DNA from 2 places in the Vibrio sp. 10N.261.51.F12 genome. Region 2 is predicted to be linked to the other one. Evidence: predicted binding sites of a transcription regulator. Region 2 holds the regulator's gene; the other holds the start of a gene.
The links. The regulator MetJ, encoded in region 2, represses methionine synthesis genes. The targets are predictions, from matches to a motif close to TTAGACNTNTANANGTCTAA.

Region 1 (16,534 bases), on a different contig from region 2:
ATCGCCGTCGCTTACGCCAAACTGAGGGGAAAGTGTTTTTTGATACCACAAGTTTTTACGCGGTCTCCCCATACGACTGGCCATCCACCACGCCAACAGAAGATCACTCAGATGCATAAAAAAACCATCAACGCCTTGATACCATTGCTTGCTCTCTAGAGATGAAACGATATCACAACCCGATACTTTTCTTAGATGATTTGCAGCACCAGCATGGTCAGGGTGCATGTGCGTCACAACGACTACCTTAAGATCCGAGACGGAACGGCCCAGCTCTTGAGTAATATAATCACATATAAGAGTGACGTCAGCCCGGCTGGCGCCATCGAGTAGCAATAACTTATCTGGATACTCAACCAGATAAATCTGTTGGATATACCCTTTTATATGATGTATTTTCATTAACTTACCAACTGGTCTAATCACTCAATCAAGATAAACGCATATTTACAATTGTGCAACATTCATTTTTTAATCTTTACTTCACGCTTATCGCTTTTTAAAGCAATAATTCATTGTCGTCTCGTTGTCTCGATAATAAAATACATCGTCGTTTGGTCGTTAACCAGAGCACAATTCAATAGGAATCAAACTATGAGCGCCATCATTGCTGGACACCGAGGAGTTGCAGGTACCCATCCAGAAAACACGTTAGCAAGCATTAAAGAAGCACAGCGTCTTGGCGTTAAATGGGTAGAAGTTGATGTACAACCAAGCCTCGACAATGCATTGGTAATTTGTCATGACCATACCGTAGACCGCTGCAGTAATGGGAGTGGTCGAGTCGATGAACTGACTTTATCACAGCTGCAGCAACTGGACTTTGGTGCTTGGAAAGCCGCTCAATTCAAATCAGAGCCCATCTTGACGCTAGAAACATTATTGTCTTATTGTCACGAAAATCAGCTAGCCATTAACTTGGAGATTAAGATTGATAGACACGATGCCAAACACGTCGTCTCTTTAGTGAAATCTGCCATTGACTCAAGTCTTATCGATCGCTCACAGCTCCTTATTTCAAGCTTTAGTGCCGAGGTTATGCAAGAACTCTACGCCGCTAATTTGGATGTGAGACTTGGCGTCTTAGGTAATAGACTCAACAACAAGCTACTAAGGCTGATCGACAGTATCGATGCATTTAGCTGCCACCTAAGCTATCGTTGGTTGACACAGAAACACATTCGCTCTTTGAAGACACGAAATGTCTCGATTTGGTGTTATACCGTCAATAACCCCAAATCTTTTAAACACCTGCAACTTGTCGATGGCATCTTTAGTGATTTTCCTCAACGTTTTAGTGCTCAATAACAGCGACAGAAACAGAGGTATTAAGATAGAGAGTGCGTGATCTTGAAGTGAAGTTTTACAGTAACGGTGCTTTCTAGGACTACCGGGACGACGGCTTCATCGCGGTTGCTATATAGTCGATAAAGACTCTTCTACGAAGAGGCATATATTTGGATTGAGGGAACTGCATGACAACCATCCCCTGATAACGCGAATTCACATTCCAATCAGGCAATACTGGCAAGACTTCTCCCATGAGTAATGCCTCTTGGACAACAAATTCTGGAAAAACACCAATACCCAAGTCTTTTTTAACGGCGTTCAACCTCATTTCTGAATGGTTGACGCTATATCGCCCATCTACTTGTACCTTGATGCTCTCATGCTCTCGAGTAAACAACCATTGATTGTCATTAGGTGTTTCATTGAGGAATAAACACTGATGTTGAACGAGTTGGTTTGGCTCAAACGGAATTCCATTTTTCTGCAAATAAGCTTTGCTCGCACAAAGCACCGTTTTTATATTGCCCAAATTCTTCGCAACCAAATTCTCTCTAGGCGTATGAGTTAACTCAAACACAATATCTAGGTTATGACCAAACGGGTCGATAAAATCGTCACTGACGAACAGCCTTAGTTTTATTTTCGGGTGCAGCTGTAAAAATGACAACAGCATAGGTTCTAAAATATGTCGACTGAACGCTTTTGGCGCCGCGATTCTAAGCTCTCCAGCTGCATTATCGTTGTCAATACTCGTTATGGCAGCGATGTCCGTCGCCGCTTCCATAATTTTCTTACCAAACTCGTAAACGGCTTTCCCCGCATCCGTCATCACTTGTCTACGAGTTGTTCGCTCAAGCAAATCGGTCGAGAGCGCTAACTCTAAGCGACTTACCTGGCGGCTTACTCCAGACGGTGTCACGCCCAGACGCTGTGAGGCAGCGGTAAAACTACCGGCATCCACTACAACCACAAAGGCTGCAATATCGGGCAACAATCCCATCAATTTATTCGTGTCCACAAGTCATCAGTCCTTTGCTTGCCATGTGTATTATCATATTGCTTTCATAAGTTAGCATAAGATTCAACATATTCACGATAGAGCTATAAATTAAATGCTAATAAACCTTAGATATGCATCAAACGCAGCGTCACTCAGCGCAATTTGGGGACTACTTGCCGTTTCAATTTTATGGGGTACTAGCTACGGTGTTTCTAAACCGTTACTTATGCACTTTTCTGTTCAACAAATACTCTTTTTAAGATTTGTGATTGCTTTCGTCGCTCTGGGCATACTCATAATAAAGAACCGCTCTTACCTCGTTTTTTTACATTCGCCACAACCCTATGTAATCGTCGGCGTAAGTACTGGCATCGTACTCACTAGCATTTTTCTGGCAGAAACCTGGGCACTAATGAGCTCACACGCAAATCAAGTTGCCGTATTGATCAGCTTGTGCGTATTATTTACGCCCATTCTAGAGCGCATCTGGCTTAAAGCTGTGCTTCCTCCGTTGCTGTGGATGTATGGTTTGGGCAGTGTCATCGGGGTTATCTTAATAACAGGCGAGCATTCTCTAAATATCAACTTCTCTTCTGGCACTCTATTAATTTTGCTCGCAGCAATACTTCGTGCTGTTATGGTCGTGAGTTGTCGAAAAGCATTTAGCACCTATGAACTACAAACCGATGTTGTGACGTTTATTCAACTTTCCATCGTTACCACGGTTTCCTTGATTCTAGTGATTCAGGATGCCAGCCACCCTTCCCTTATTCATACACTTAAGTTTGCTTCCACCCAAGATTATTTGAGCATTGTTTATCTTGCTCTTGGCTGTACATTGCTGGCTTTTATTCTTCAAAATCATTCGGTCAAATCACTCGATGCAAGCCATGCATCCTTATTGATGGGGACGGAACCTTTATTTGGTTTGCTTTTTTCTGTCATCTTTCTCCAAGAGACGTTACTGCCATTGCAGTGGGCTGGAAGTCTACTGATTGTTTGCGCTACGATGATAGCCTGTTACCAATTTTCCAACCATAATCGAACAAAACTCGACCGATAAAACAACATTGCCGTGCTTTATTTGATTTACCTCAGGTCTAGCACGTAAAGATAGGGTGTAAAGTAATCCTCCCTGTTCTCAATGCGAAGTAATCCTATGACCCATGTAAATACGGACCGTTTGGTCAACCATTTCTTTGATCTCATCAAAATCGACAGCGAATCTGGTAACGAAAAAGCCATTGCAGAAGCAATATCTGAGCAACTTGGTGAGCTTGGGTTTACAGTAAGTAAACTGCCTGTACCCGAACAATACACCAATGGTTTTAACGTTTATGGCCGCTTAGACGGCACGTTAGATGGAAGCATTGTATTCAGTGCCCATATGGATACGGTCACACCAGGTATCGGTATCGAACCCATTATTGAAGATGGCATCATTCGCTCTAAAGGCAATACGATCCTTGGTGGCGACGACAAATCCGGTATTGCGGCAGTGATCGAAGCGGTTCGTTGTTTAAAGGAACAAAACATCGCGCATAAGACCATCGAAGTCGCGTTTACCGTGCATGAAGAAGGCGGTTTGTTCGGCTCTGAATATTTCGATATGTCATTTATTCAATCTGACAACGCTATCGTTCTTGATACTGGTGGTCCTATTGGCACCATCGTGACTGGGGCGCCGGGTCAACAAAAGATCATCGCGAAAATCACAGGGCGTCCAGCCCATGCTGGCTTAGCACCAGAAGAAGGCATTAGCGCTGCGAGTGTTGCAGCGGACGCGATTTCTAACATGAAACTTCTCCGTATCGACGAAGAAACAACAGCAAACATTGGTATGGTAAATGGTGGGCAGGCAACCAATATCGTCATGCCTGAGATGACTGTCGTTGCAGAAGCTCGCTCGTTAAACAGTGAAAAACTCACCGCACAAGTCGACCATATGGTTCAAACGTTCCAAGCCTCTGCGGCTAAATTTGGTGCGACAATTGAAGTAACATCAACCCGAGCTTACGATGCGTTCGTGATCGCAGAAGATAACCCTCATGTTCAGCATGTTAAAGCCGCATTTGCTAAAAATAACATTACGGCTAAGACGAAACATACTGGTGGTGGAAGCGATGCGAATAACTTTAACAAGAAGGGTCTGACAACCGTCAACCTTTCAACAGGGATGGCGAAAGTTCACACCACTGAAGAGTACATTGCGATTGCCGATATGGTGAAAATCACTGATTTTGTGATCACATACGTTACAGAGTAACGTCTGTACATTTTTGACCGGTACTGACAGCCATCACGACGACACGTGATGGCTTTTTTCTATCTTAACCTCTGGTAAGCATGAGCGACTGTCTAAGTATAGAAATACATTCATTGTATCCACCAGATAAACTCCCAACTTAACAACGCTATAAAAACTCAAAATCATCGATAGCTTTTCTTGCTTCCACTAACGTGCATCCAGATTCATGCATCAGCTCAGCAATCGTTACATTTGGGTTCTTTTCTAAGACTTGCTGAATTGGCGACTTGTATTCCGCAAGGACCTTATCGACCGCAACTGAAATCCAGCCCACCCCAGACTGAAACGCAAACTCTGTTAGAGAATGAGCGTTACCCGTAAGAGTCCAGTGTCGAGACCGACGAATACGCTTGAGTTGGCACTGTTGTTCTGTCGCAAGTTGAAGTAAACGCTGTTTATCTTCCACTCGGTGGACGAAGCTGTTGAGCTTAATCGTAATTAGAAGCCGCGATATTTCCAAAACTGCCCCTCGTCCCTTGCGATAACTTTAAACTTCTTTTGCGCCACTATCTTGCCTTGCAGAGTCATTTCCATCCTCCATTCCCCTAAATTACTTTCAAGCCCTTGGGTTGGGTGGAGTAATTGGATGGTGTCGCCTAAATAAAAATCCCAATCATTACTATTGATGTGCTCTTCACCATCAAACGGGTCAAGAATTTGTCCCTTCTTACCCACAATACCAGGATGAAAAATACAAAATTGAATGCGTTCGCCCTTTGCTTTTTTAATGTTGACCGTAAAGCCAAACTCAACATGTTCATCAGCGGTCACTGTGGTAGTAAAGTCTTGTATTTTAGGAAGTTCTTTTGAACCAGAATCCCAAGTTGAATAAATACCATAAGACGTCATTTCAACCGTTGGGGAACGTTTTGCCATGTACAGGTTCCTGTTAATAAATAAAAATTGCGTGTCGCTGAACAACTATTTAATCAATCTTGCCAACGTCGGCGCATTTTATCAATGACAGCGTCACTCACACCATGAATATTCTGATACTGTCCCTTGCACACCTTCACTTCTAATGTTGCCTTGTAGCGCTTCGCCAGCTGTTGGTAAACCTTCATTTCCCAGCGGCGTACAAACGTGTTGGCTACCACAACATCCTTGCCTAGTTTCAACTGCTTTTCAGTTTCACCTTGGCACCACAGGTGAGCCTGCTCGATACAACTGGCATCATACTGATATTGTCCTTTATCGTTCAAAAAGAACATATCGGCTTCAATATGAACCGCATCGAAGCTTTTCGCTAAGGTGGATTTTCCTGAACCTGGCAAGCCACGAATTAATATCAATTTCAACACAACTTCCTAATAATCAACCGCTTTAGTCACAATGAATCCAGTATACCGGAATAACGCTCGCTCAGGAGTAAAACTCAGATAAGACAAGCGCTTCGATAATTCAATAACAATTAACGGTCGACAAGGTAAAAAGATTCGGTTAACTTTAGATGTATAGACGTCCAGAAGACCAGATAGCTTAGGGAGTAAGCTGTGCCAATTAAGATTCCTGACCAATTGCCTGCATCCGATGTATTGCGTGAAGAAAATATTTTTGTGATGCCTGAAACACGTGCATCCTCTCAGGAGATCCGTCCCCTTAAGGTTTTAATCCTCAACTTAATGCCCAAGAAAATTGAGGCTGAAACTCAATTTCTAAGATTATTATCAAACAGCCCGTTACAAGTCGATATCGAGTTGTTACGCATTGATGACCGACCAAGTAAAAACACACCCACCGAGCATTTAGACAATTTCTACCGTCAATTTGAAATGGTCAAAGATCGTAATTTTGATGGGTTGATTATTACCGGTGCCCCCCTTGGGCTCGTGCAATTCGAAGATGTGATGTATTGGGATCACCTACAAACCATCATGAATTGGGCGCATCACCATGTGACATCCACTTTATATGTATGCTGGGCAGCCCAAGCAGGGTTAAAGTTGTTGTATAACCTTCCTAAGCGCACACGTAAAGAAAAGCTGTCTGGTGTTTATCATCATTCCATCCTACAGCCTTATCATCCCGTCTTACGTGGGTTCGATGATTCTTTTGTCGCACCTCATTCACGCTATGCCGACTTCTCTGTGGAATATTTAGAAGAGCACACCGACCTTGATATCCTAGCGACATCAGACGTTGCGGGTGTCTATCTCGCGGCAACAAAAGACAAACGAAACGTATTTGTCACTGGCCACCCTGAATACGAAGCCCATACTCTTCACAATGAATACGTACGCGATCTCGGCGAAGGGATGGAGCCGACTATTCCAGTGAACTACTACCCTAATGATGATCCGGATAATAAACCTATCGCAAGTTGGAGAAGTCATGGTCATCTGCTGTTCGCAAACTGGTTAAATTATTGCGTCTACCAGCAAACACCTTACGATCTAGAGCATTTCAGTGCCGATAATTTTACTGTCACTGAGTGAGTTCACGACGTGATTGTTGAAGAACTAATCAGTAGCCAATAACTAAACCGGCGTTAACCGTGCCTTCTATTCCCTAAATGCGAAAGCCCCAGTGACAACCATCACTGGGGCATTTTTGTATCCGCTTATCAATTATCCACTTATCAATTGTTAGTGAGGCTATGCGTATTAGCGAAGCTCACGTCTCAAGATTTTACCAACGTTAGTTTTTGGTAGTGACTCTCGGTACTCTATGACTTTAGGGATTTTATAACCCGTTAAATATTGGCGACAATGCTTTTTAATCTCTTCTACTGTCACCTGTCCATTTGTAACAACAACCAGTTTTACGCGCTCACCGGCGACATCATCAGGCACACCAATTGCCGCCGCTTCAATGATCTTTGGGTGCAACGTCGCGACTTCTTCTATTTCGGTAGGAAAAACATTGAAGCCAGACACCAGAATCATGTCTTTTTTTCTATCTTCAATGTAAAAGATTCCTTGCTCGTCCATTCTGCCAATATCGCCTGAGAACAGCCAACCATCATCCGTCAGCACGGCCTTCGTTTCCGCGTCTTGTTTCCAGTAACCTTTCATGACTTGGTCACCACGGATCTGAATTTCACCCACCTCGTTAATGCCCAATGCCTTGCCTTCTTCATCAACAATACGCAGCTCAGTGCTTGGCAAAGGGACGCCAACGGCAGGCACAAAAGATTGTTGAGTATGGACGCCACCAGCAACCACAGGCGAACATTCCGTTAAGCCGTACCCTTCGATAATCGGCATTCCTGTAATTTTCTGCCACTCTTCAGCGACGTGTTTTTGTGTGGCCATGCCACCAGCGATCGTAAATCCTGCATGTGAGAAATCGAGTTCTTTAAATTTTGCATGATTGTTGAGCGCTGAGAACAAAGTATTCAAGCCAAAGACCATGGTAAATGGATATTTGCTCAGGTCATTCACGAAGGCATTGAGATCTCTCGGATTGGTAATCAACAGGTTGGTCGCCCCCATATACATCATCAGCATCATGCTGACTGAGTTCGCAAAAATATGGTAAAGCGGCAGCGGCGTTACTGCGTATTCCTGCTCAAGCGAGGTTCGAGGACCAAAATGACCAAACACTTGCAACACGTTTGCAATAATATTTCGATGTGTAAGCATCGCTCCTTTTGCCAGACCGGTCGTACCGCCCGTGTACTGTAAGTACGCTAAGTCGCTGCTTTCTATTTTCGGTGGGTTGAACTCTAGCTTTCTTCCTTCTGTCAGTACTCGGCGCAGTGAAATAGCACCAGGTAAATGATACTTCGGCACCATCTTTTTGACGTATTTAACGACAAAATTGACTAAAGTTCGTTTATGAGGCGCTAATGCATCACCGATACTGGTCAACACAACATGTTTAATGCTGGTTTTCGCGACCACTTTTTGCAGATTCTCGCCAAAATTGGTCACCGCTACGATAATCGTTGCACCAGAATCACGGAGCTGGTGCTCCAGCTCTCTTGGCGTATAAAGAGGATTAACATTAACCACGACAAGACCAGCTTTTAGCGCCCCCAAAATCGTGATTGGGTATTGCAATAAGTTTGGCATCATTAGGGCGATTCTATCGCCTTTTTTTGCACCCAACTTGACCTGAAGGTAGGCGGCAAATGCATCGCTCTTTTCATTGAGCTCTCGATAACTAAGGGAGTGCCCCATATTCACGAAAGCGGTTTTCTCAGCATGTTCGGTAAACGAGTGTTCAAATAACTCGTTTATATTGTTGTAACGGTCAATATTTACATTTTCCGGCACATCATCAGGATAGGTATTTAACCAAGGTTTTTGTTCAATTGTCATCGTCATATGGCTCATTATTTCTTCTTGTTAACTGTATCGAAATTCACTGTTCAGATACAGATTAGAGTTAATATTCCAACTCTGTTTGCTCGTTATTTAAACGAATAATGAACATCTATCGAGTTATTTTTGCGCACTCACTCGCACACACATCTTCACGCCTGCCAGCTATAAATCTAAGTGCTTATTATGATTCTAAAACGCCGTCGCGAAGGAGTGTAAGGCAATGATTAAATGGCTCGTATCCCTAATTGGTATACTAATAGTGAGCGGTTGTGTAACGATAGATGAGGGAGCAGACCGCCAGCAACGAGATCCCGTCTCCATTGCTGAATCTCGTATAGCACTGGGCCTTGGCTATATGAACCAAGGCGATTACGCTCGCGCTAAGCAAAATTTTGAAAAAGCGATGGAACATGCACCCAATTATTACCGTTCTACTCTAACAATGGCGCATTATTTCGAAACCGTAGGCGACGACGACAACGCTAAAGCAATGTATCAACGTAGCATTCGTATGCATCCACATAATGGTAATGTTCTTAATAACTACGGGGCTTTTCTGTGCAAACAAGGCGATTTTATCGACGCCGATCGCTATTTCAATCGCGCCATCGATCAACCCTATTATTACCTCGTCTCTGCAAGCTACGAAAATGCTGGGTGGTGTGCACTAAAATCAAATGATATTAATAAAGCCAAAACGTACTTTTCTAAAGCATTAGACCATCAACCTCTGCGCCCTAATTCCATAATTCAATTGGCAAAAATAGAAGTTTCACAGAATCAGTTAAAAGAGGCACGCTTACGTCTATTGGCCTTTAATCAACGCTATGGGTACCAAGATCCCAGCCTAAAAGTACTGATTATGCTTGAATCAAAGGCGGGGAATCCCGCCATGGTATCGAAGTATCAAGCACTGTTGTCCAATTAAGGAGTATTCCAATGCCCTGAATTTACAATGAACAGCGCTTGCAACGTGCACACGAAGGCTTATCTGAGTGTTTTACCAAATTGTGCGCGTTGTTTTTTCGGCATGAAGGTCCAGGCGACAAAGCGACTTATCTTCTGTCCTTGAGTCATCTCTTGAATGACGACTTCAGAGACGCCAAGTTTTTCCAGTTGTTTCGTCAATGGCTCAATGTTCTCTTTTTTAGATAACAAGGTACTAAACCAAATCACCTGGTTTGAGTAGCATTGACTCTCATTCGCCATTTTTGATACAAACGCAGACTCACCACCAGGACACCATAGCTCGGCTTTTTGTCCTCCAAAGTTAAGCAACGACGTCTTAGCTGAGGTGGCAGGCTCACTACCTCGCTGTTTACGGTTTAGCCCGAGATTCTTGATTTTTCTTTCGGACCCTTGCTTGGCGTCCTCTAATGACTTGTGGAAAGGAGGGTTACAAATCGTCACGACGAAAAAGTCGCCGGGTTGAATCACGCCGTCAAAAATAGTATTTGCACTACTTTGCAAGCGCACGTCAATTTTATTCAGGAGTTTTACGTTTTGGGATACGATCTTTTTCGCTGACACAACCGCGACAGGATCAATTTCTGAGCCCACCCAATTCCAATGATACTGGGCAGCGCCAATGATTGGATAAATACAGTTGGCACCCACTCCGATATCAAGCGCTTGCACTTTTATCTTCGCTCCTGCAACCGACAAGTCTTGGGTAAGATGCTCATTGATCCAATGTATATAATCCGCTCGTCCTGGAATAGGTGGACACAAAAAACCATCAGGAATATCCCAGTAGTCCAAGCCATATTCGGATAGCAGTAACGCTTTATTAAGCAATTTCACCGCGGCAGGGTCAGAAAACGGGATTGTATCCTGACCTGATGGGTTCAGGGTCATCACCGACTTCAATTCTGGCAACGCTGCTACGAGTGCATCAAAGTCATAACGTCCATGATGACGGTTATTTTTATGCAGGCCCGTTGCATTTCGTATCGTGACCAACGGCATGCCTGAGTCGTTATTTTTTTTTTGATTTGATTTGTAGTGGTTTGGTCTAGCGTTTTTTTGCGTTTTCATGCATCAACTCTTTGTAAATCATAAATAGACGGGCATCAAATTCAAGCTGATGATAATCAGGCTCCATATGACAACACAACTGGTAGAACCCCTTGTCATGCTCTTTTTCTCTCACATGAGCAAGCTCGTGGACAACGAGCATGCGCAATAGAGCTTCCGGTGCGTCTTTGAAAATACTCGCAATACGTATCTCATTTTTCGCTTTTAGTTTTCCGCCATGAATCCGAGACACATAAGTGTGTAAGCCTAACGCATTATTAATAAGATGAATTTTACTGTCCCACACCACTTTCGTAATTGGGGCTGTTTTTTTCATAAAACGTTGTTTAATTTTCATCGTATAGTCAAACAGCGCTTTTTCACTCTTTACTTGATGCGATTCAGGGTAACGCTGCTCAAACCAAGCCACAAAACGACCAGACGCTATCAGGCCTGACACCTGCTCAACCAAGTTCGGGGGATAGCCAGTAATATACTTCAGTGATTGGTGCATGGTGCTCCCCTTTCTAAAAGAGGCGCTATTTTAGCGATGCTCCCGATCGAATGAAAGCGATTCGAATAATATCTCGATTTTATCTTAAGAAAACCCGTCTTTTTATTCTTGAATACCACTCGACATAAGGTGGCATGATAAGCGCAGATCGAGCTATCAACATATTTCTTTAGCACAAAAAAAACCCAACCGAAGTTGGGCTTAATTACATCAGTATAATCCTGAGGAATTAGTATTGCTCTTTTGGCTCAGGAGCGGCTTCCTTTGGAAGCGAAGCGTTCAACAATCCGTACCCTAATACTGCAGCTGTCGTTGAGCCCATCAAGATGCCTAGTCGAGCGTAAGTGTCAAACTCTGGACTCACGCCAACGAATGCAAGTGACGCAATAAAAATCGACATGGTAAACCCGATACCACACAGTACTGACACGGCGAATACTTGCTTAAAGTTCACGCCTTCTGGCAATTTAGCCACGCCTAGTTTCACCGCTGCCCAGCTAAAGGTAAAGATACCAAGTGGCTTACCAATCAATAGCCCCGCAGCGATACCGAGTGGTAGCATTGATGTCAAACCTTCGATTGAAACACCTTGAAGAGAGATGCCCGCGTTGGCGAAAGCAAATATTGGCAAAATACCAAATGCCACATATGGGTGAAGCGCGTGCTCCATATGTTTAAGTGGGGAATGCTCACCAGGTTTGCCTTTGAGTGGAATAGCAAAACCAAGTACCACACCAGCCAACGTAGCATGTACGCCTGAAGCCAATACGCTCACCCACAAGACGAGACCGACCGCGATATAGATTGGCAACTTTGTCACCTGCTTCGAGTTCAACGCAAATAAGAGCGCGGTCATCGCAAAGCCAACTGTCAGCGCTAGTGTCGACAAATCGCTGCTGTAGAACAGAGCAATAATGACGATAACACCTAAGTCATCAATGATAGCAAGTGCTAGCAAGAATACTTTTAATGCCACAGGTACTCGTTTGCCAAGTAGAGCCATGATACCTAGTGCAAATGCAATATCGGTTGCTGCTGGAATCGCCCAACCGCTCATTGCTTCAGGGTCACCGGCATTAAATAGAACATAAATCAGTGCTGGCGCAACCATACCGCCAACCGCGGCAATTGCAGGGAAAATAGCCGTTTCGCGAGACTTCAATGCCCCTTCTAAAAGCTCTCTTTTAACTTCCAAACCAATCAGCATGAAGAAGATCGCCATTAGGCCATCATTGATCCAGTGTGAAATAGATAAACCGAAGACGTAGGTATGAAGTACACCTTGATATAATTCATTGAGAGGAGAGTTAGCAACAACCATCGCAATCGCAGCTGCAATCACCAAGATGATACCACCTGCTGATTCCATCTTAAAAAAGTCACGAATGACGTCGTTCATATATAAACCCTTTATAGTTATTCGTTTTGTTTGAATAGTTAGATTCTATATCTAGTTAAATTACAGAAAAAATCGATTGTTCAGAGGTTAAACATCGGAATAACCGAACATTAAAGGAAAATCATTCGAAAAATCCATTTTATTTTCGCTCATCACCAATCAGTATAGTGCATAATTATCGAGAAAAGACTAAACCGCCGCCTTGGGTAGGCGGCTGTCAATATCATCTTGATTAATTAAATTTAGAGAAAAAAATGATGGAATACAAATGTTGTTGAGTTACAACATTTATGCAGTAACAAGAGGGGGAGATCTTGCTCAATATCCGTTGAGCTGCATGTAACCTGATGCCGAGTGTGTACCTGTTGTGTGAATTGGCCCCTGCCATTGAGGTACCACAAAATTCACCCAGTTAACGTTATCGTCCGCTTTTATGGTCACATCAATACCATACTTGGGCGCGCTTATACTCCACGTTAAAGGCACGCGAGCCCCCGTATCCACTTGGGTATAATTCAACACCCGTAACGCGATATCATCAGCGTCAATGGTGGTCACAGCACCTGATTGGTCAATCAAACTTGCGCTAGTGAACGGCATATTTCTGTTGTATCGATACTGACTCACTGTCAGTACCTTGTCCGCTGACAAACGAATAGCAAAATTATCTTCACCAACCGAGCTTCGCCCGACTAACTCACTGCCCCACTCTTTTGAAAGCCATGCGCTTCCAGTCACCGATAATTTTTGTCCATCGGCTAATGCTATTTGACCCGATGCAGAGATAAAAGGCGCTTCAAAAACATAAGACGCTCGCGACAGCAAGTCATGTTTCGCATGATAGCCGTTCTCTCCGATGATGGCATACTTGCCTTTCTGCTCAAGCTGCAAGTTAATCTTAAATTTCTCGGTCGCGATTTTTAGATTACCAGGCATCGGATCTCTCGACAGAGAACGCCAAGACCAGTCATCAATCCATACTCTGAATGGACGACTGACACCACCCGCTTGTCCAATGCCTCCGCGCGATATGCGTTGGTCGGTAAACATTCCCAGATGACTGGTTAGAACAACATTGGAAATATAGATTTGAGGGTCTTCCCACCCTGTTTTAACTCGGTCATCACTGGCATAGCGAAAGAAGCGCCATCTCAGCCAATAGGTCTGCCCATGTTGATCGGTCAATTCTGTAACAAGCTGCCACCATTCATGGTGGAACTCAGGATGAAAACTAAAATCCTCCGGAAGTTTAACCGCGCGGTCAGGCAATACGGGTTCAAATACTTTCTTTCCTGGTGAACCAAATATAGTGTTGATGTGTGCCGTCTTAGAGCGGGTAATACGTTCTTCTTCATCTTTAACAACCCATACAAACGAAGCCGTAACCACAACGACTAAGCAACTGAAAAAGATTATTTTTTGAAGTCGGGTCATTTACAAAGCGTCTCTTAACGAATTAATAGGCGAATTTCGAATCAATCGGAGAACAGGAATAGCACCTGCAACAACCAGAGCAAGTAAACTCCACAAACTGGTGGTGAGATACTGCCAAGGTACGATTTGCAGTTGTAGAGACCAACCAAATGACTGCTTAATAACAATATCAACAATCAATTGCGCTAATGCAATGCCCAATGGCATAGCGATAGCGGCCGAAATCAAGCCAAAGACCAGTAACTGTAATCCACCTACGATAACGAGCTCACGCCCAGATATCCCAAAACAACGCAATAAAGACGTATGTCGTTGCCTCGAAACCTCACCCGCGATTGTCGCAAAGAAGATACCAAACACGGCAATAACCAATGTGATGTTACCTAGTGTGTCTGCAATCGCGAATGTTCGATCAAACGTCTGCATTGCTTCACGGTGAATCGTTGTATTATCGTAAATTCGTTCAGTATTTAGCCTAAAGGTACTTTGCAGACGTCTTTGTACCATGACTGAATGTTCTTTGTCGTTTAATACTGCGCCAAGCGCCACGTCTCCAGAGCCAGCAAAACTTGCTAACCAACGGTTTTGTGACATAAGAACCTGATCGTAAGGGTTACCATAGTCATAGTAGACCCCGATCACCTGCCAGTTTTTACCTAATGGTTTACCCAAATCTAGATAATCACCAGGCCTCAACTTTTGTTTCAGCGCCATCGATTCACTGATCATTACGCCTTTGGAATGATGCAGGTGATACCAATAATTAGGAATACCCGTTTTGACCGTCAGCGAATCCAACTCGCCCACAGAGTCTCCTGTACTTACTACTTGCATCATACCATTGTCAGTTGGCACTTCTTCTTCCCAGCGCCACCAGACTCGTTCGACTTCTGGTTGTTCTTCTAACCATTTACTCATGCGATCAGCATTATTGTTTGTCGGGTATACATAAATGTCCGCGGCTAAACGCTGAGTCAACCACCTGTCAGTTGTGTCACGAAAACTACCAACCATGGTCTCCACCCCCATGTTCGCCGCCATCGCAAGCATAAATGCCATATTGGCGACACCACGATAGCTCATACTGGCTGCAGCATCGGCGAAAAACCATCGTACCTTCACCCATTTCAGAGAAAACGATAGCGCAGTAAACACTTTCCAAATAATGAATGGGGTAATCAGCGCCACACTCAATAGCATCAATACTATAATGGCGTAACCGGAACTCTGCGACTTAGGTGCTTGATAGATGGCGATAGCTGCGACACAAAAACCACATGCTACGAATGCCTGCCAAGTAAACTCCGCACCAGTAAAGCGCATCAACGATAAACGGGAAGATAATCGGATCGGTTGCGATTTTAATAAGCGAACCAATGGCCAACCACAAGAGATAACGGCACCAAAGAAAGCCAGCAAGAAGCTGTACATGCTCCACTCCCAACTCCATTCAATGCTCAGTCCAATGTTCGCATCATATAAATCACTGAGGCTTTGTGAGACAGCAGGTATGAGTTGATTCGCAAGAAGCAAACCCAACACATTCCCCCCCCACCAGCTCAGGAATACAAGTCCTGCGAGCTCAAGGCACAGGGCTTGTGCAAGTTGCCATCCGGAAACCCCTAATTGACGTAAGCTGCCCACTAGAGGTTGACGCTGAGCTAGCGATAACGACATCGCCTGGTAGAAAATGAACAACCCAACGACAAAAGACAGCATGCTCATCGCAGTTAAATTAGTGTGAAAAGCTTTCGTGAGCGCCTCAAGCTGAGATTGAGAGCTTCTTGATAATGTCATCCCGTTAGGAATACGTTTACGTAACGCTTCAAGTTTTTCGGATGACATATCACCGCAGGCGATGACGGACAGTCCAGACGATTTTTTAAGGCTACGCAATAGAGACATATCGGCTAGTATGCGCGTCCCACGGATCCCCTTTTTTGTATCAATTTTGATGGGGCCGATCTGTCTGCCCCCTTTGAGAGTAATGATATCTCCCGCCTGCCAACCCTTATGCTCAGCTAAGTCAGCGCTGACGACCACCGTAGTCGGTACCTTCATAAGGTCTTGTGAGGCGAGATCACTGATTGTGACGGAGTTTTTTAGTTGCAACAATGCGACAGGGTCGACGCCAACTAAATTTAACTCTAAATCATCCGCCGTCATCACTTTATGCATATCAAACGGTACACACTGCTTAAAACCTTCACGCCTCAGTTGAACATAAAAGCCTTGAGGGATTTTTGTTTCTGCATGCTTGGGACGAATTCGATAGGGAACGGGGTTGGCAAATAGCTTCTCA
Region 2 (16,534 bases):
CCAAACTTGCGTATCAATTAGGTTTGCTTCAACAAGCGGCTTAATGGCCAACTGTGAGGCTGTTGGATAACAACCCGCAACCGCAACGAGCTGCGCAGCTTGGATGTCGGCAGCGTTCCATTCCGCCAGCCCATAAGCGGCTTTATCTAGCCATTGGGCGTGCTGATGTTCGAAGCCATAAAATGTTGTATAAAAATCATCGCCTTTTACCCGATACGCTCCAGATAAATCAAAGACCTGGCAGCCTTGTTCTAAAAATACAGGGGCTAAATCATGGCTCACTTCATGGGCCGTCGCGAGAAAAACCACATCGCTCTCACTGGCCACTTTTTCAACATCAATCAAGGGTTGAACGCTGTCATCAACAATACCAGCCAGCTTACCGTGCAGTTGTGAAATCGGTTTACCCGCATCCACACTATTGGCGGACACGTATAAACCTGATAGCGTAAGCTCCGGGTGTTTGGTGACCATCAGAGCGAGTTCAGCTCCTGTATAACCGGTCGCGCCAATAATGGTGGTTTTCAACATCTATCTACATCCATTTTCGTCAGACTTAAACATATCAACTAATGACTATAAATCTAAAAAAATACGCATTAACTGATTTTTTATTCATTAATTATGATTTAATATGTGTTTTACCGTCTTAGAGTTAATCTGTCAACAGTAGAAGTGAAGATAATATGCAATTGCCAACATTCTTAGAGGTCTACAAAGGCCTAATCAGTACCCCTTCTATCAGTTCTACCGACCCAAGCTGGGACCATGGCAACGAAAAAGTCATCGAAAAACTGGCAACCTGGATGAAAGACCTTGGCTTTAGTGTCGAGGTCGAGGAAGTGGAGCCCAATAAATTCAACATGATTGCTAAGAAAGGCCAAGGCGAAGGTGGGCTTCTTCTTGCAGGTCACAGTGATACCGTTCCTTTTGATGAGGGACGCTGGAGTTTCAATCCTCACGATCTCACAGAAAAAGACCATCGCTTTTATGGGTTAGGCACGGCTGATATGAAAGGGTTCTTTGCCTTCATTTATGAAGCCGTCAAGAAAATAGACTGGAGTAAGCAAACCAAGCCCCTCTACGTCCTCGCAACCTGTGACGAAGAAACGACGATGCTCGGGGCAAGACACTTCACGGAAACCGCCCCCTTTAAGCCAGATTACTGCATCATCGGCGAACCGACTAACCTCGTGCCGATTCGCGGCCACAAAGGACACGTAGCGAACGCTATTCGCGTGACAGGGAAGTCCGGTCACTCGTCCGATCCAGCGCTTGGCGTCAATGCTATCGAGATCATGCATGAGGTCATGTTCGCGATGATGAAACTGCGTGACAAGCTCGTCAAAGAATACCACCACCCTGGTTTTGCTATCCCTAGCCCGACGTTAAACTTGGGCCACATTCACGGTGGTGACAGTGCCAACCGAATCTGTGGGTGCTGCGAGCTGCACTACGATGTTCGCCCACTGCCGGGAATCAGCCTTGATGGCTTGGATAATATGCTTAGAAATGCGTTGAAAGAAGTGGAAGCAAAATGGCCAGGACGCTTAACCATCACAGCATTGCATGAGCCAATTCCTGGTTATGAGTGCGATCACCAGCACCCATTTGTGGCTGGAATGGAAAGCCTGTGTGAGACCCCATCGGATACGGTAAATTACTGTACTGAAGCACCGTTCTTACAAGAGTTATGCCCCACATTGGTGCTAGGTCCGGGCTCAATCGACCAGGCCCATCAGCCGGATGAATTTCTCAGCTTAGACTTTGTTGATCCCACCATTAACGTGCTGGCTAAGGCGATCAATCAGTATTGCTTTGATTAATCAGCAATATGTAATAAATTTTCAATATTATTGATTAAAAACGTGTTGCTGTACAATTATTCAGCAACACGTCTAAAGAATGAAACATCATTGAAATCAACAAAAATACACCCCTTATCGATATGAGCATTGTCAGTAAAAAAACACGGTGCGTTAGTAAGTTAACGACCAGTGTGCGTTTTTTATTCCAATACGATTATTGCAAACATGGATTACTTTATTTGACTACGACTAGCATTTTTCGCTAGATTGTTAACCTGAAACGGAATAATGGATGTAGTTAAATTACAAGGCAGGATGACTATGAACGAAAAATACGCCCCACTAAAAAGCAATGTTAGGATGCTTGGGCACTTGTTGGGAAACACCATCAAGGAAGCACACGGGGAAGCGATTTTAGAAAAAGTGGAGAAAATTCGCCAGCTTTCTAAATCCGTTGTACGTGCAGGCAATGAAGCCGATCGTGATATTCTAATCGAAGAGATTACCAGCCTGCCTAACGAGCAGCTCACCCCAGTCGCTCGTGCATTTAACCAATTCCTAAACCTCACCAATATCGCTGACCAATATCACACCATTTCAAGAGGTTGTGAAGCAGATGTCTGTGAACCAGACCCTATTGATTCACTCTTCTCTAAGCTTAGCCACGAGAACATCAGCAAGCTGGATACGGCGCAAGCGGTGCGCGATCTCAATATTGAACTTGTCCTCACTGCGCACCCAACGGAAATCACTCGTCGTACGATGATCAACAAGCTCGTGAAGATAAACGAATGTCTTTCCAAGCTTGAATTAAGCGAGTTGTCTGAAAAAGAACGTAAGAAAACAGAACGACGTTTAGAGCAATTGATCGCTCAAAGCTGGCATTCTGACGTTATTCGTCAGCAACGTCCGACCCCATTAGATGAAGCTAAGTGGGGATTTGCCGTTGTTGAAAACTCGTTGTGGGAAGCCATTCCAGAGTTCCTACGTGAAATGGATGACCGCCTGAAAAACTACCTAGGCGAAGGGCTCCCTATCGATGCTCGTCCGGTTCATATCTCTTCATGGATGGGCGGCGACCGAGACGGCAACCCATTTGTCACGCACAAGATTACACGTGAGGTCATGCTACTTTCTCGCTGGAAAGCGGCTGAGCTTTACCTGCAAGACTTCCAAGAGCTCATCACTGAACTTTCAATGGTGAAATGTAACGACCATGTCAGAGAGTTGGCTGGCGAGCAGCATGAACCGTACCGTGCGATTTTGAAACCGGTACGCAAACTATTGGTGAATACGCTTGAGGTATTGGAAGCGCAAATCAACCACCACGATGTGCCAAACAAGCCGATTCTAGAAGACAGCGCTCAGTTATGGGAGCCGCTATTGGCGTGTTACCAGTCACTACGCGAAAGCGGCATGGCCATCATCGCTGACGGTTCACTGCTGGATACCATTCGCCGCGTGAAAGCCTTCGGTGTGCACCTTGTCCGCCTAGATATTCGTCAAGAAAGTACTCGCCATTCTGATGTAATTTCAGAACTGACGCGTCACTTGGGTCTCGGTGACTACGATCAATGGAGCGAGCAAGACAAGGTTTCTTTCCTTATCAATGAGCTGAGCTCTAAGCGCCCATTACTTCCTCGTGACTGGGAGCCTTCAGAGCCCGTCCAAGAAGTACTAGACACATGTCGTGTCATCGCGTCCCAATCCCGCGATGCGTTTGGTGCCTATGTCATCTCAATGGCACGCACTGCCTCTGACGTCCTAGCCGTTCACCTCATTTTGCAAGAGTGTGGCTGTAAGTTCCGCATGGACGTTTGTCCATTGTTCGAAACATTGGAAGATTTAAACAACTCTGAAGCCGTTATGAAGCAGTTGTTTGAGATCGACTGGTACCGTGGCTATATTCAAAATCATCAAATGGTCATGATTGGCTACTCTGACTCAGCGAAAGATGCAGGCGTAATGTCAGCAGGTTGGGCACAATACAGCGCCATGGAATCCTTGGTTGAAGTCAGTGAGAGCGCTGGCATCGAGATTACCCTATTCCATGGTCGTGGCGGCTCTATTGGTCGTGGTGGTGCGCCTGCACACGCTGCGCTTTTATCACAGCCACCAAAAAGCTTAAAACGTGGTCTTCGTGTTACCGAGCAAGGCGAGATGATTCGTTTTAAACTCGGCTTACCTGAGATTGCAATCAACAGCTTCAATCTGTACGCCAGTGCCATCCTTGAAGCCAACTTGTTGCCGCCACCGAAGCCAAAACAAGACTGGCGCGACCTAATGGAAGTGCTGTCACAAGTCTCCTGTGACGCTTACCGTCGAGTCGTGCGTGATGAGCCTGACTTTGTTCCTTATTTCCGCCAAGCCACACCGGAACTCGAACTCGGCAAATTGCCGCTCGGCTCTCGCCCGGCAAAACGTAACCCAAATGGCGGCGTAGAAAGCCTACGAGCGATTCCATGGATTTTCTCTTGGAGTCAGAACCGTCTTGTGTTGCCAGCTTGGTTAGGCGCTGGTGAAGCCATTCAGTATTCGATTGATAAAGGTCATCAAGCCCTACTGGAAGAAATGTGTCGTGAATGGCCATTTTTCTCAACACGCCTTGGCATGCTTGAGATGGTTTACACCAAGTGTAATATCGAGATTTCTCGCTACTACGACCAACGCCTAGCGGATCCGACACTATTACCACTGGGTGATAAGCTGCGCGATCAATTGCAACAAGACATCAAAGCCGTCTTGAACGTAGAAAACAATGATCACCTGATGCAAAGTGACCCGTGGGGACAAGAGTCCATCCGTCTTCGTAACACCTATGTTGAACCACTCAATATGTTACAAGCTGAGCTTTTGTATCGCACTCGTCAGAGTGAAGAGACGGAAAGTGAGCTAGAAGAAGCGCTTATGGTAACGATTGCTGGCATCGCAGCTGGCATGCGAAACACTGGATAAGCAGGATATAATTCCAAAATAAAGACAAAAGGTCGCACTTTGCGGCCTTTTATTTTACTTCAGATCCTTACTGAGTGTTTTGTTAGTCCTTTTCAACTGATATCACTCTCTATTCCACTTCATGCTTATACAATTAGATATAATCATTTCTCGTTGATCGATAAAAATAATAAACTAATATCGGCAACGACAGGTTGTGTGTTCATACAACCTTCTAGGTGACAAAGGCTTATATAAGGTTACTGCGTAAACCACGCAGGCCATGCTTCTTACACAAGACCCATTCTTTTGCTCTCAAAAGAGCGCTAGACGCGGCTATGTCACATCTTCGATGACAGTACTAAGCACCATAATTATTATTAAGTTATTGATTTGGATTTTTATCATGTCACTACCACACGTTATCCTTACTGTTTTAAGCACTCGCGATGCGACTGGCTACGATATCACTAAGGAATTTTCCGCAAGCATCGGATATTTTTGGAAAGCGAGCCACCAACAGGTTTATCGCGAATTAAATAAAATGGCAGACAAGGACCTTGTCACCTGTAAATTAGAGCCTCAAGACGGTAAGCCTGACCGCAAGGTTTACTCAATCACTGAGTCAGGCCGCAGCACTTTGGCTGACTGGTTTGAGCAACCTACCGTTCACCCTACTGTGCGCGATGAGTTCTCAGCAAAGCTTGCTGCATGTGCGGTTCAACCATCAGCGGCATTCCGTATTCAACTTGAAGAGCTGATTGAAGATTCGAAAAAATTGGTCGCACATTATCGTGAGATTGAAGCGGCGTATTACGCGACACCAAGCACTCTAGACACGCCCGCTCGCTTAGAACGCCTAACATTGCGTCGCAACCTGCTTTCTCGCCAAGCTTGGCTTGACTGGGCAGAAGAGACCCTTGCCGAGCTTGAAGCGATCGCATAATCATTCATTAAGCGATAACAGCAACCTAACGATTCACGACACATCGATAGCGTTGACGATTTATCGCTACATGGCACCAATTAAAAAAGCGCTGAAGTATCACTTCAGCGCTTTTTTTATATCTGGAGAAGGCTTTCTAGGTTCACTATTGGCCTATCACTTATGTGTGTTAATGGGTTAACCTAAATCCACAATATCTAAGTAAGGTCTAAGGTCTTACACCCAACGTATGACACAATGCATAGGTCATTTCTGAGCGGTTCAATGTATAGAAGTGGAAATCTTTTACGCCTTCACGGCTCAAGGTTCGAACCATATCAATGGCCTGGCTCGCCCCAACAAGCTGGCGAGTGGTAGGGTCATCATCTAGACCTTCAAACTGCTTTTGCATCCAGCCTGGTACCTTCACCTTATTCATTCCAGCAAAACGAGATGCTTGCTTGAAGTTAGACACTGGCAAGATGCCCGGTACGATTTCAGCATCGATACCCGCCGCCACACAACGGTCACGAAAACGCAGGTAGCTTTCTACATCAAAAAAGAATTGCGTAATCGCACGGTTAGCACCGGCATCAATCTTTCGCTTGAGGTTTATCAAATCAGACTGCGCGCTTTTTGCTTCCGGGTGTACCTCAGGAAAAGCCGCCACTGAGATATCAAAGTCATGGCGTGATTTAAGCAACTCAACCAAGTCAGACGCATACATATCGGGTTGACCGCCACCTTCAGGGATATCACCACGGAGGGCCACAATGCTTTGGATACCGTTTGACCAGTAATCTTCAGCAATATCAATCAGCTCATTACGAGATGCATCGATACACGTTAGGTGTGGCGCCGCCACTAAACCAGTCTCATTTTTAATATCTTTAATAATAGAGTGAGTACGGTCACGCTCGCCTGAGTTAGCGCCATAGGTCACTGATACAAATTTAGGCTTAAGCGTTTTTAAACGATGTACTGACTTCCAAAGTGTCTCTTCCATCGTTGGGGTGCTTGGCGGAAAGAATTCAAAAGAAACATTAATATTGTCCGAAAGTTCAGCAATATTTTGGTTTAAGGCATCGATATGCCCTGCATGCGTGTATCCCATAACTCTCTCCCTAAATGCCAAAGTTGGTTATCCCAGCCAACCTTAGACGAAAACCTGTCTGTCATTAAAAACAATGAAATGAATAAAAATTCTTTTTTGACGTTTAGACGTCTATATGTCCATAGAATGAAATGAATAGCATTTAAAGTCAATAGCACGATAATGAATTTTTCTCATGATCAGAATTAATGAAATTGAAGAAGAAAAATAACGGGAGTAAGACGACGAATGAAGTGACGCTCAATGCTCTGAATTCGCAGTGGCACACGCTGTGAGTGCATGGCGCTAAACTCACCCAGCATCGCTTAGGGAGACATTATTCTGTTGAGACATTCAGATTATATTAATGAGCTCTAGGCCCAGAATAAGTAGATAAGTAATAAACGGGTAACGGGTAACGGGTAACGGGTAAAACAATGATGACCTGTGAATGAATACACAGGTCATCATGTTGCTTAGAAGAAGCTTGATATCAGATTCAGATCCGACTGGATAGCACCCGCGGTCACCTCACGTCCAGCTCCTGGGCCTCGAATAACCAACGGATTATCTTTGTACCATTTACTTTCTATCGCAAAGATATTGTCGCATGGCAGTAAGTTCGCTAGCGCATGCTCTTTAGACAACGCCTCGATACCCACACGCGCCTTACCAAAGCGATCAAGGCGAGCGACATAGCGCAATACCTTTTCTTCGCGCTGTGCCTTGTCAAGGCGCTCCTGAAGCAACTCACTCAACAACCCTGACTGCTCAAAAAAGCCATCCAATGTGAGGGCTTTAAGCTCTTCCGGTACCAACGATTCAACGACAACACTATCGGGTTCAATCTCAAGACCAGACTCACGCGCCAAGATAACCAGTTTGCGCATCACATCTGAGCCATCAAGATCAGAGCGAGGATCAGGTTCCGTTAGCCCCTGCTGCCATGCAAGGTCAACAAGCTCAGCAAACGGCACACTGCCATCAAACTGTTGAAATAGCCACGACAGCGTACCAGAGAAAATACCCGACAGCGCCATAATGTCATCGCCGCTTTCACGCAAATCTCGAACGGTATGGTTTATCGGTAACCCTGCGCCAACCGTCGCATTATAAAGCCAGTGACGGCTCGTTTTTGCAAAGGCTTCTTGTACGCGATGATAATCGGCGCTAGGGGCAGAACCGGCGACTTTATTTGCGGATATTAAGTGCACACCATGCTCAGCAATAGCGACATATTTCTGCGCTAACTCAGCGCTTGCCGTCACATCCAACACAACCGCTTCATCAAAGCCGTGCAACGCCGCAATTTGTTTTAACCAGCGGTCACCTTCATGAGGTACCGCCTCGTCTTTATAAGATTCTAAGAGCGTTTTTTCGTCGAGTCCGTTTTCGTCAAACCAATAATCTTGGCTGCCGATCACCGCGACCAAATCAAAACTCATGCCTCTGCGTTTTTCAAGCTCGCTTTTCTGTTGCTTAAAGAGTTCAAGCCAACTCGATCCAATATTGCCTTTGCCACATAGTGCAACCGCCACGCGTTTTTGCGCCTGAAAGAGCTGAGTATGAACGGACTTAACAAGCGGCATGACATCCGATTTACGCAATACCGCCGCTAGGCTCAAGCCAGAATCGGCTTCACAGAAAAATTCAACCGGTGCGTGTTTTAGCTGCTGATAGAAACCAAAGCAATGATTCGCATTTTTCGTGACACCAGCGCCAACCGCGGCCAACATGGAGAAGCCTTCTTTTAGCTTAATCTCCGCCTCTATCGCAAGGTCTTGCAATTCATTAAGGGTGCCAGCGGCGATCTCAGGAGTATACGCCAAGCGTAATCGAGATTGATCGGCTTGCGCTTCATAGGCCAGTGGCTCTAACTGCGCACGCTGTAAGCTATGAAGCACCTCTGCTTTTGCTCGCTCAAAATCATGCCCATTGCCAAAAGACAGCTCAATCAATAATACCTCTTCTAGTGAGGTAATGATCTTTGCCCCTCGTCCAGAGGCTAATACGCGTTCAATACGCGTTGAGCCTGATTCTGGTGAGTAACTGCAGCGTAAATTTAACTCCATGGTACTCTGCGCAACAGGCTGTAACGTGCGGCTATGTAACACGGGCGCCGCGAGACGAGCCAGTTCGCTGGCTTCATCCAAACGTAAAAGCGGCAATAAACACGCATCAGAAACCACACGAGGATCCGCGCTGTAAACGCCTGCCACATCACTCCAGATAGTGACGTTTGTCACCTCTGCTAATGCACCGATGACGGTCGCTGAATAATCCGAACCATTGCGACCAAGCAACACAGTATCACCGGCACTGTTCTGCGCCATGAAACCCGTAATCACCACACGGTGGTGCGCATGTTGCGCCAAGGCACTTTTAATCAAGGCGTAAGACTGGGCACGCTCAACCTCGGGTTGAGCACCAAACTCAGCACGCAAAAAGGCTCTTGCATCTTGGGCAACCGCAGGCAACTTACTTTGTCTTAGTAATGCTGCCAACAAGCGAGATGACCAAACCTCACCATGTCCCAAGATTGCGGCTTTCTGCGCCTCAGAAAGGGGCGCTATTTGCTCACCAAGCGTACTAAATTCGTCGCTCAACTGTGAACGAAGGGCTTCCGCTTCTTCGCCATCGAGCAATTCATCAATCAACTCAAATTGAAACTGTCGTAACGCTTGCAGGTGCTCATGAGCAACACGGCCATCCTTGTTTAACGCATCCAGAAACGCAATCAGTCGGTTGGTCGTCTTGCCTGCCGCTGATACCACAATCAGGTCTTCTGCGTGAGAGTAGTCTTTTAGAATCGATACCACACGACGGTAGCACTCAGGGTCAGCCAGGCTACTGCCACCAAATTTATGCAATTGCTTCGTCACTGGTACGTTAGTATTACTCATTGCCGTGCTTACCCTTCAAACGTTCGTGCTTTATCAAAAGCTTGTTGTAGATCTTCAATTAGGTCTTCTGCATCTTCTAAGCCTACCGATAAGCGCAATAGCTGTTGAGAGACGCCTGCTTCAGCCAGCGCAGCCTCGCCCATCGCGCGGTGAGTCATCGATGCAGGGTGGCAGATCAAGCTCTCCACCCCACCTAAGGACTCAGCCAGCGAGAAGAGATTCAGTTTGCCAACAAAATATTTCAACTGTTCAAAGCTACCAGCGAACTCAAAGCTCAGCATAGACCCAAAGCCCGACTGTTGCTTTTTGGCAATCTCATGGCCTGGATGCTCAGGTAGGCTCGGATGATAGATGACCTTAACCAATGATTCGCCCTTCAAATAATTGAGAATAACTTGTGAGCTTTCTTCATGGACACGCATACGCGCACTGAGTGTGCGGATACCACGCAACGTCATGTAGCTATCAAACGGTGTGCCTGTTGCGCCAATACAGTTACCCCACCACGCCAGCTCTTCAGCATGCGCTTCTGTTTTGGTTATCACCACGCCACCAATAACGTCCGAGTGGCCGTTGATGTACTTCGTCGTGGAGTGAATAACAAAGTCCGCACCGAGGTCTAAAGGCTTTTGGTACACCGGTGTCAAAAAGGTATTATCGACCGCCACCAGCGCGCCAACCTGCTTTGCTTTTTCGCAGACATTCGCAATGTCCACAACGCGTACCAACGGGTTAGACGGGGTTTCTAACAAAATCAATTTTGGTTTTTTTGCGATAGCAGCACTTAACGCCGCGTCATCACTTTGGTCAACAAACTGAACCTTAAAATCACCTTTTTGTGCGCGAGTATTAAATAAGCGATAAGAGCCACCGTAGCAATCGTGTGGCGCGATGATCAAATCATCAGGGCCGAGAAACGCCGATGCCCAAAGGTTCAATGCAGAGGTTCCACAGTTGGTCACCACAGCACCTTTACCGGACTCCAATTCAAATAAGGCCTGTTCAAGTAATCCACGATTGGGGTTACCAGAACGGGTATAATCATATTTTGGCACGTCGCCGAAAGCGGGAAAGCCATAATTGGTAGAAAGGTAAATAGGTGGTACGACAGCGTGGTGCTGAGTATCTGATTCGATACCCATACGAACCGCGATTGTCGCCGGCTTCCGATTGCTCATAGAAACATCCTTTATTAACACGCGCAAGGTGAAGGCTAACCACAACCTCTCGAGAAGGTTGGGTGATAAATAGTGTGATTAATCATGCTTGAACGGACAAGTAAAAGCACCCATCTTTGGAAAAATTAACCGTCCGCTCAACGAAACCCCACTTTACTGTCCATTCTGTGAGACGTCAACACTTCTAGACGTCTATATGTCTTTGCTTATGGCAGTAAATGCCGCTAAAATTGCGGCTTTCCTATAAAACAAATTTACGATCAATAGACGAAGGTGTGCAATGGCAGATTGGAATGGCGAATACATTAGCCCTTACGCGGAGCACGGCAAAAAAAGTGAGCAGGTTAAAAAGATCACGGTATCCATTCCGTTAAAAGTGCTAAAGGTATTGACCGACGAGAGAACTCGCCGCCAAATCAATAACCTACGCCATGCAACTAACAGCGAATTGTTGTGTGAAGCATTTCTGCACGCCTACACTGGTCAGCCGCTCCCGACCGATGAAGACTTAAGAAAAGACCGCCCAGATGATATTCCAACGGAAGTAAAAGCCATGATGACGGCGATGGGTATTGAGTTTGAAGCGTTCGATGAAGAATAAAACATAGGTCCTGGGTCCTGGGTCAAACAATAAAAAAACGCTGACCATCAAGGTCAGCGTTTTTTTCAAAGCAAATTCAAGGCACCAGGCACGTTTTATCCCTAAAGCCCCAAATTTCTATCCAACCATGGCCTTCTAAGCCATGATCTTCTAAAGCATATAGTTCTCAGGCATTTCAATTCGTGCGACGCCCGATTCGACTGCCGCTACTGCAACCGCTTTTGCAACGCGTGGTAGCAAGCGTGGGTCCATCGGTTTAGGAATAATGTAATCCTTACTAAATGACAACGCCTTAACACCCGCCGCATCAAGCACCTCTTGAGGTACGGGTTCTTTAGCAATTTGACGTATTGCCTCAACCGCCGCAAGCTTCATTTCATCGTTAATCTCACTGGCACGTACGTCCAATGCACCGCGGAAGATGAACGGGAAACACAGTACGTTATTTACCTGATTCGGATAATCTGAGCGACCGGTCCCCATGATCAAATCATCACGAACCTGATGCGCCAATTCTGGCTTAATCTCTGGATCAGGATTTGAACACGCAAACACGACCGGCTTCTCTGCCATGAGCTTCAACGCGTCAGCAGGAAGTAAATCTGGACCAGACACCCCCAAGAATAAATCCGCGCCTTCGATGACATCTTCAAGGGTACGTTTATCGGTATTGTTGGCAAACATCTGCTTGTATTCATTCAAGCCTTCACGACGCGTATGAATGACGCCTTTGCGATCCAACATGTAGATTTTTTCACGCATCGCACCGCATTTAATCAACAGCTCCATACAGGCCGTCGCCGCAGCGCCCGCACCCAAACAAACAATGGTCGCTTCACTTAATTCTTTGCCTTGCAGCTCAATCGCATTCAACATACCCGCCGCCGTGACAATTGCCGTACCATGTTGGTCATCATGGAATACCGGAACATCACAACGCTCGATCAAGCGACGCTCAATCTCAAAACAATCCGGTGCCTTGATGTCTTCTAGGTTGATACCACCAAACGTGTCAGAAATATTCGCAACCGTATCAACAAACTCGTCAATCGTGCGGTGTTTGACTTCGATATCAATGGAGTCCAAACCAGCAAACCGCTTAAAGAGTAGCGCCTTACCTTCCATAACGGGTTTGGATGCCAGTGGGCCAAGATTACCAAGTCCTAGGATTGCTGTACCATTTGAGATAACCGCAACCATATTGCCTTTCGCTGTATATTTATAAACATTATCAGCATTTTGCGCGATCTCTCGAACAGGCTCGGCTACGCCAGGGCTGTATGCGAGTGCAAGATCTTTGGCTGAATCAGCGGGTTTGGTTAACGCGATTTCAATTTTGCCTGGGGTTGGGTGGGCATGGTAATCGAGGGCCTGTTGGCGGAATTCGTCGATTTGATGATCATCGGACATGGTATGCGATCCTGCTTATTCGAGTATGAAAGACTGAGTGATTATTGTTATTTTTAGTATAACCCGCTTCGGAATGGTTTGATTTCCTCCATAAGGGGTACACAAAGTGCGCATACGCTATTGTCGTACGTCGCAACTTTAGGCGAATATACTACGCTAGTTAATCAAGGTTTTGAATGGATGGTGTCACGATTCGAGTGAGCTTAAGCCTTTATAGGTAAGCCAAGAGTTTAGGAAAAGGTAAGTCGAGTGTTTATAAAAATAACCACCGAGAAGAATATAACAATCCAAAAACCGTCACAATACACACACCACCGACCGTTTGGCGTTGGAATCAACCATACTCCACACTGATGGTATGGGTTAGTTGGTATTGCTCAACACAATTCAAGTTCGGGACTCATTTTAGCCGCGGGTTGAATAAAATATAAAACGCCAGAAACAAAAAAGGACGCCAAGGCGTCCTTTTTACATCTAAGGAAGTAAAATAATTACTTGCTAGATAGAGCGCCGAAACGCTTGTTGAAGCGATCAACACGACCACCAGTATCAACGATACGTTGCTTACCAGTGTAGAATGGGTGACATTTGTCACATACGTCTAGGTGAATTGAATCTTTCGCTAGAGTAGAGTTGAACTCAAATGTATTGCCGCAAGAACAAGTTGCTGTTACAGCTTTGTATTCTGGGTGGATGCCAGCTTTCATGGGAAACCTCAAATTTAGGCCGTGTCGCCATCCGAGTCTATGCCGGACACCACACGTAGTTAATAAAATACCTGTGTTACCGCTTCCAAAATTCAACATTATTGAAGTGACGGCGATGTGATAAGCAAACGCTATCAACCACACGATTTCTTCAAATATGACGAATAGAAGCCATACCATCAAGGCGCAGTATAGTAATGAATAGTCGAGATAGAATCAAATAAAATTGCCACTTTTTTCACCACCTTTAGGTGGGTTGATTCACTTTCTCTAATTAACTGTTTATCGAACACAACATAGCTAGGTAGAATAGGCGTCTATTTTATCAATATCGACCTTACTATGCGCCCAAACGTTGCTCGTGTTGCACTGCCAGTGCCACTAGATAAACAGTTCGACTACATCGTACCTGCCCACTTGTTTCCCGTAGTTGGCGGTCGAGTCTCTGTGCCGTTTGGACGCCAAACCTTAGTCGGTATTGTGACTCAGTTTAGTCACCAATCAGATTTTCCCATTGACCAGCTGAAACCGATTAAAGCCGCGCTCGATACTCGCCCGATCTGGTCCCCAGCGCTGTACGACTTAATCGTCTGGTGTAGCCAATACTATCAACACCCACTGGGCGATACGCTGCACAATGCTTTGCCTGCCGCGTTACGAAAAGGCAAGCCTGCTGAGTTCGCCACCACGGTCGAATGGCAGCTCACCGAGTCGGGAAAGAACCAGTTAGTGCAAGGATTTGGTCGCGCGGTGAAACAAGCAAAAGCCATGCATTATTTAGAAAATGGCCCTTGTTCACACCAAGAACTGCTCGACAACGACATCAGCGGAACCCTTCTCAAAGCCCTCGATGAAAAAGGCTGGGTATCCTCTTATGAAAAGCAGGCCCCAAACATACAGTGGCCAGCGGACTTCACCAATACTCCAAAAGATCTCAGGCTCAACGAGGAGCAAGCCATCGCGATTGCTTCGGTCAACAGCCAGACTGAATTTGCTTGCTACCTATTAGAAGGGGTCACTGGCTCAGGGAAAACTGAGGTGTACCTCAACATGATCAAGCCTGTACTGGAGCAAGGGCGACAAGCTCTGGTATTAGTGCCTGAGATTGGACTGACGCCACAAACCATCAACCGATTCCGTAAACGTTTCAACGTACCGGTTGAGGTCATCCACTCTGGGCTTAATGATACCGAGCGATTAAATGCCTGGCTAAGTGCTAGAGACAAGGTGGCGGGTATTGTAATAGGCACGCGGTCAGCGCTACTGACCCCCTTTGCTGATCTCGGCATTATTATTGTTGATGAGGAACACGACACCTCTTATAAACAACAAGATAGCCTGCGCTACCACGCTCGCGACGTCGCCGTCATGCGAGCAAACAAAGAAAAAATCCCGATTATTTTAGGGTCGGCCACTCCGGCCTTAGAGACATTACAAAACGCATTAAGTGGTAAGTATCATCACCTTGTTCTGAGCCAGAGAGCGGGCCTTGCCGTCCCAACGACCAATAAGGTCATCGACGTTAAGGGCCAGTATCTAGACAGCGGCTTATCCGCGCCGCTCATCGCTGAACTGCGCCGACACCTCGACGCGGGCAATCAGGTGATGTTGTTTCTTAACCGTCGTGGGTTCAGTCCTGCCCTGATGTGTCACGAATGTGGCTGGATCGCTGAGTGCAAGCGCTGCGATGCTTACTACACCTATCATCAGGCGAGCAATGAGATCCGTTGCCATCACTGTGGCTCGCAACACCCTATCATCCATCAATGCCAAGGCTGTGGTTCGCACCAACTGGTGACCGTCGGTGTCGGTACTGAGCAGTTAGAATCTCAGCTTGGTCAGTTGTTTCCCGAATACAAAACCATCCGAATCGATAGGGACAGCACGCGTCGAAAGGGCAGCCTTGAAGCCGCTTTAGATTCGATCAAGAAAAACGAATACCAAATCCTCATTGGCACGCAAATGCTGGCCAAGGGTCATCACTTCCCCAACGTAACGCTAGTGGCGTTACTGGACGTTGATGGTTCGTTATATAGCAGCGATTTCCGCGCTTCTGAGCGCCTGGCACAATTGTTTATCCAAGTGGCAGGGCGAGCAGGACGAGCAAGCAAGCCTGGCGAGGTATTATTGCAGACACATCATCCGGATCATCCGTTACTGCAATCATTGCTTAATAAAGACTATCGACACTTTGCCGACACCGTCTTGCAAGAGAGAAAACAAGCACAGCTTCCGCCGTTTAGCTTCCTTACCTTGATTCGAAGTGAAGCAAATAACCCCACCGATGTTGAAACCTTCTTACGTCAGGTTCGCTACTCTATTGAGGCGCACCCGTTGTTTGATAACAGCTGCCTTATCCTAGGCCCAACTCCTGCACCAATTGCGAAGCGTGCCGGTAAAGCGCGTTGGCAGCTTATTTTGCAAGTGCCGTCACGCAGTGTGATGCAAAGAATCATTTCGAGTGCCAAACCTGTCATTGCGCAGCTGCCGCTGGCGAAAAAAGTTCGTTGGTCAATGGACATCGAGCCACAAGACCTAAGTTAACCATAAACGTTTAATTAGCTGGTAATTGATGTTGAATTAGAGCTTTTAACCCAATCTGATTAAGTTCTTCGTCAGATCCCAATTGGGTCATCGCAAACGATTACTTTTAGAATTATAACAAGTTTTAGTTGTGATACACTTCACATATGCGATGTAATTTCTGTTAATTAGACCGTAACTTTTTGTTTAGAAATGAATAAAATCTATTAATGCGTCATGATTATCAAGACCCATTCATTCGCTTTTCTTATCCCAGCCATTTGTACTGTAGTGATTAAACAGTCAGTAAGAATGCATAACAAAAAACATAAAACGGATACAAACTGAAGTGAACACACGGAACGACTCCACGTGTCGCTTTTATAAAGCAGAATAGGTATTTCATTGAATAGGAAAAAAGAAGAGGACACTATTGTATGGCGACAATGAAG

Region 1: a site for MetJ is predicted at 6,045-6,064, ahead of metA (homoserine O-succinyltransferase). Genes of this name have one in related genera too.

The regions. Positions count from the first base shown of each region.
Region 1 covers NZ_JBFROV010000014.1:109,178-125,711, forward strand. Annotated here, with positions in the region: gene AB4405_RS07790 (MBL fold metallo-hydrolase) at 1-402, opposite strand, end outside; gene AB4405_RS07795 (glycerophosphodiester phosphodiesterase family protein) at 595-1,308, shown strand; gene AB4405_RS07800 (LysR family transcriptional regulator) at 1,388-2,308, opposite strand; gene AB4405_RS07805 (DMT family transporter) at 2,403-3,353, shown strand; gene AB4405_RS07810 (M20/M25/M40 family metallo-hydrolase) at 3,450-4,556, shown strand; gene AB4405_RS07815 (ribosome recycling factor family protein) at 4,705-5,058, opposite strand; gene AB4405_RS07820 (DUF3859 domain-containing protein) at 5,037-5,474, opposite strand; gene AB4405_RS07825 (AAA family ATPase) at 5,528-5,896, opposite strand; gene metA (homoserine O-succinyltransferase) at 6,092-7,033, shown strand; gene AB4405_RS07835 (AMP-binding protein) at 7,202-8,863, opposite strand; gene pilW (type IV pilus biogenesis/stability protein PilW) at 9,090-9,797, shown strand; gene rlmF (23S rRNA (adenine(1618)-N(6))-methyltransferase RlmF) at 9,857-10,906, opposite strand; gene AB4405_RS07850 (YgjP-like metallopeptidase domain-containing protein) at 10,884-11,399, opposite strand; gene nhaA (Na+/H+ antiporter NhaA) at 11,629-12,798, opposite strand; gene AB4405_RS07860 (lipocalin-like domain-containing protein) at 13,117-14,232, opposite strand; gene AB4405_RS07865 (ABC transporter permease) at 14,233-16,534, opposite strand, start outside.
Region 2 covers NZ_JBFROV010000007.1:3,892-20,425, reverse strand. Annotated here, with positions in the region: gene argC (N-acetyl-gamma-glutamyl-phosphate reductase) at 1-531, opposite strand, end outside; gene argE (acetylornithine deacetylase) at 687-1,826, shown strand; gene ppc (phosphoenolpyruvate carboxylase) at 2,130-4,763, shown strand; gene AB4405_RS04105 (PadR family transcriptional regulator) at 5,149-5,688, shown strand; gene metF (methylenetetrahydrofolate reductase) at 5,897-6,781, opposite strand; gene AB4405_RS04095 (bifunctional aspartate kinase/homoserine dehydrogenase II) at 7,237-9,663, opposite strand; gene AB4405_RS04090 (O-succinylhomoserine (thiol)-lyase) at 9,672-10,841, opposite strand; gene metJ (met regulon transcriptional regulator MetJ) at 11,122-11,442, shown strand; gene AB4405_RS04080 (malic enzyme-like NAD(P)-binding protein) at 11,593-12,852, opposite strand; gene rpmE (50S ribosomal protein L31) at 13,344-13,559, opposite strand; gene priA (primosomal protein N') at 13,902-16,103, shown strand; gene cytR (DNA-binding transcriptional regulator CytR) at 16,520-16,534, shown strand, end outside.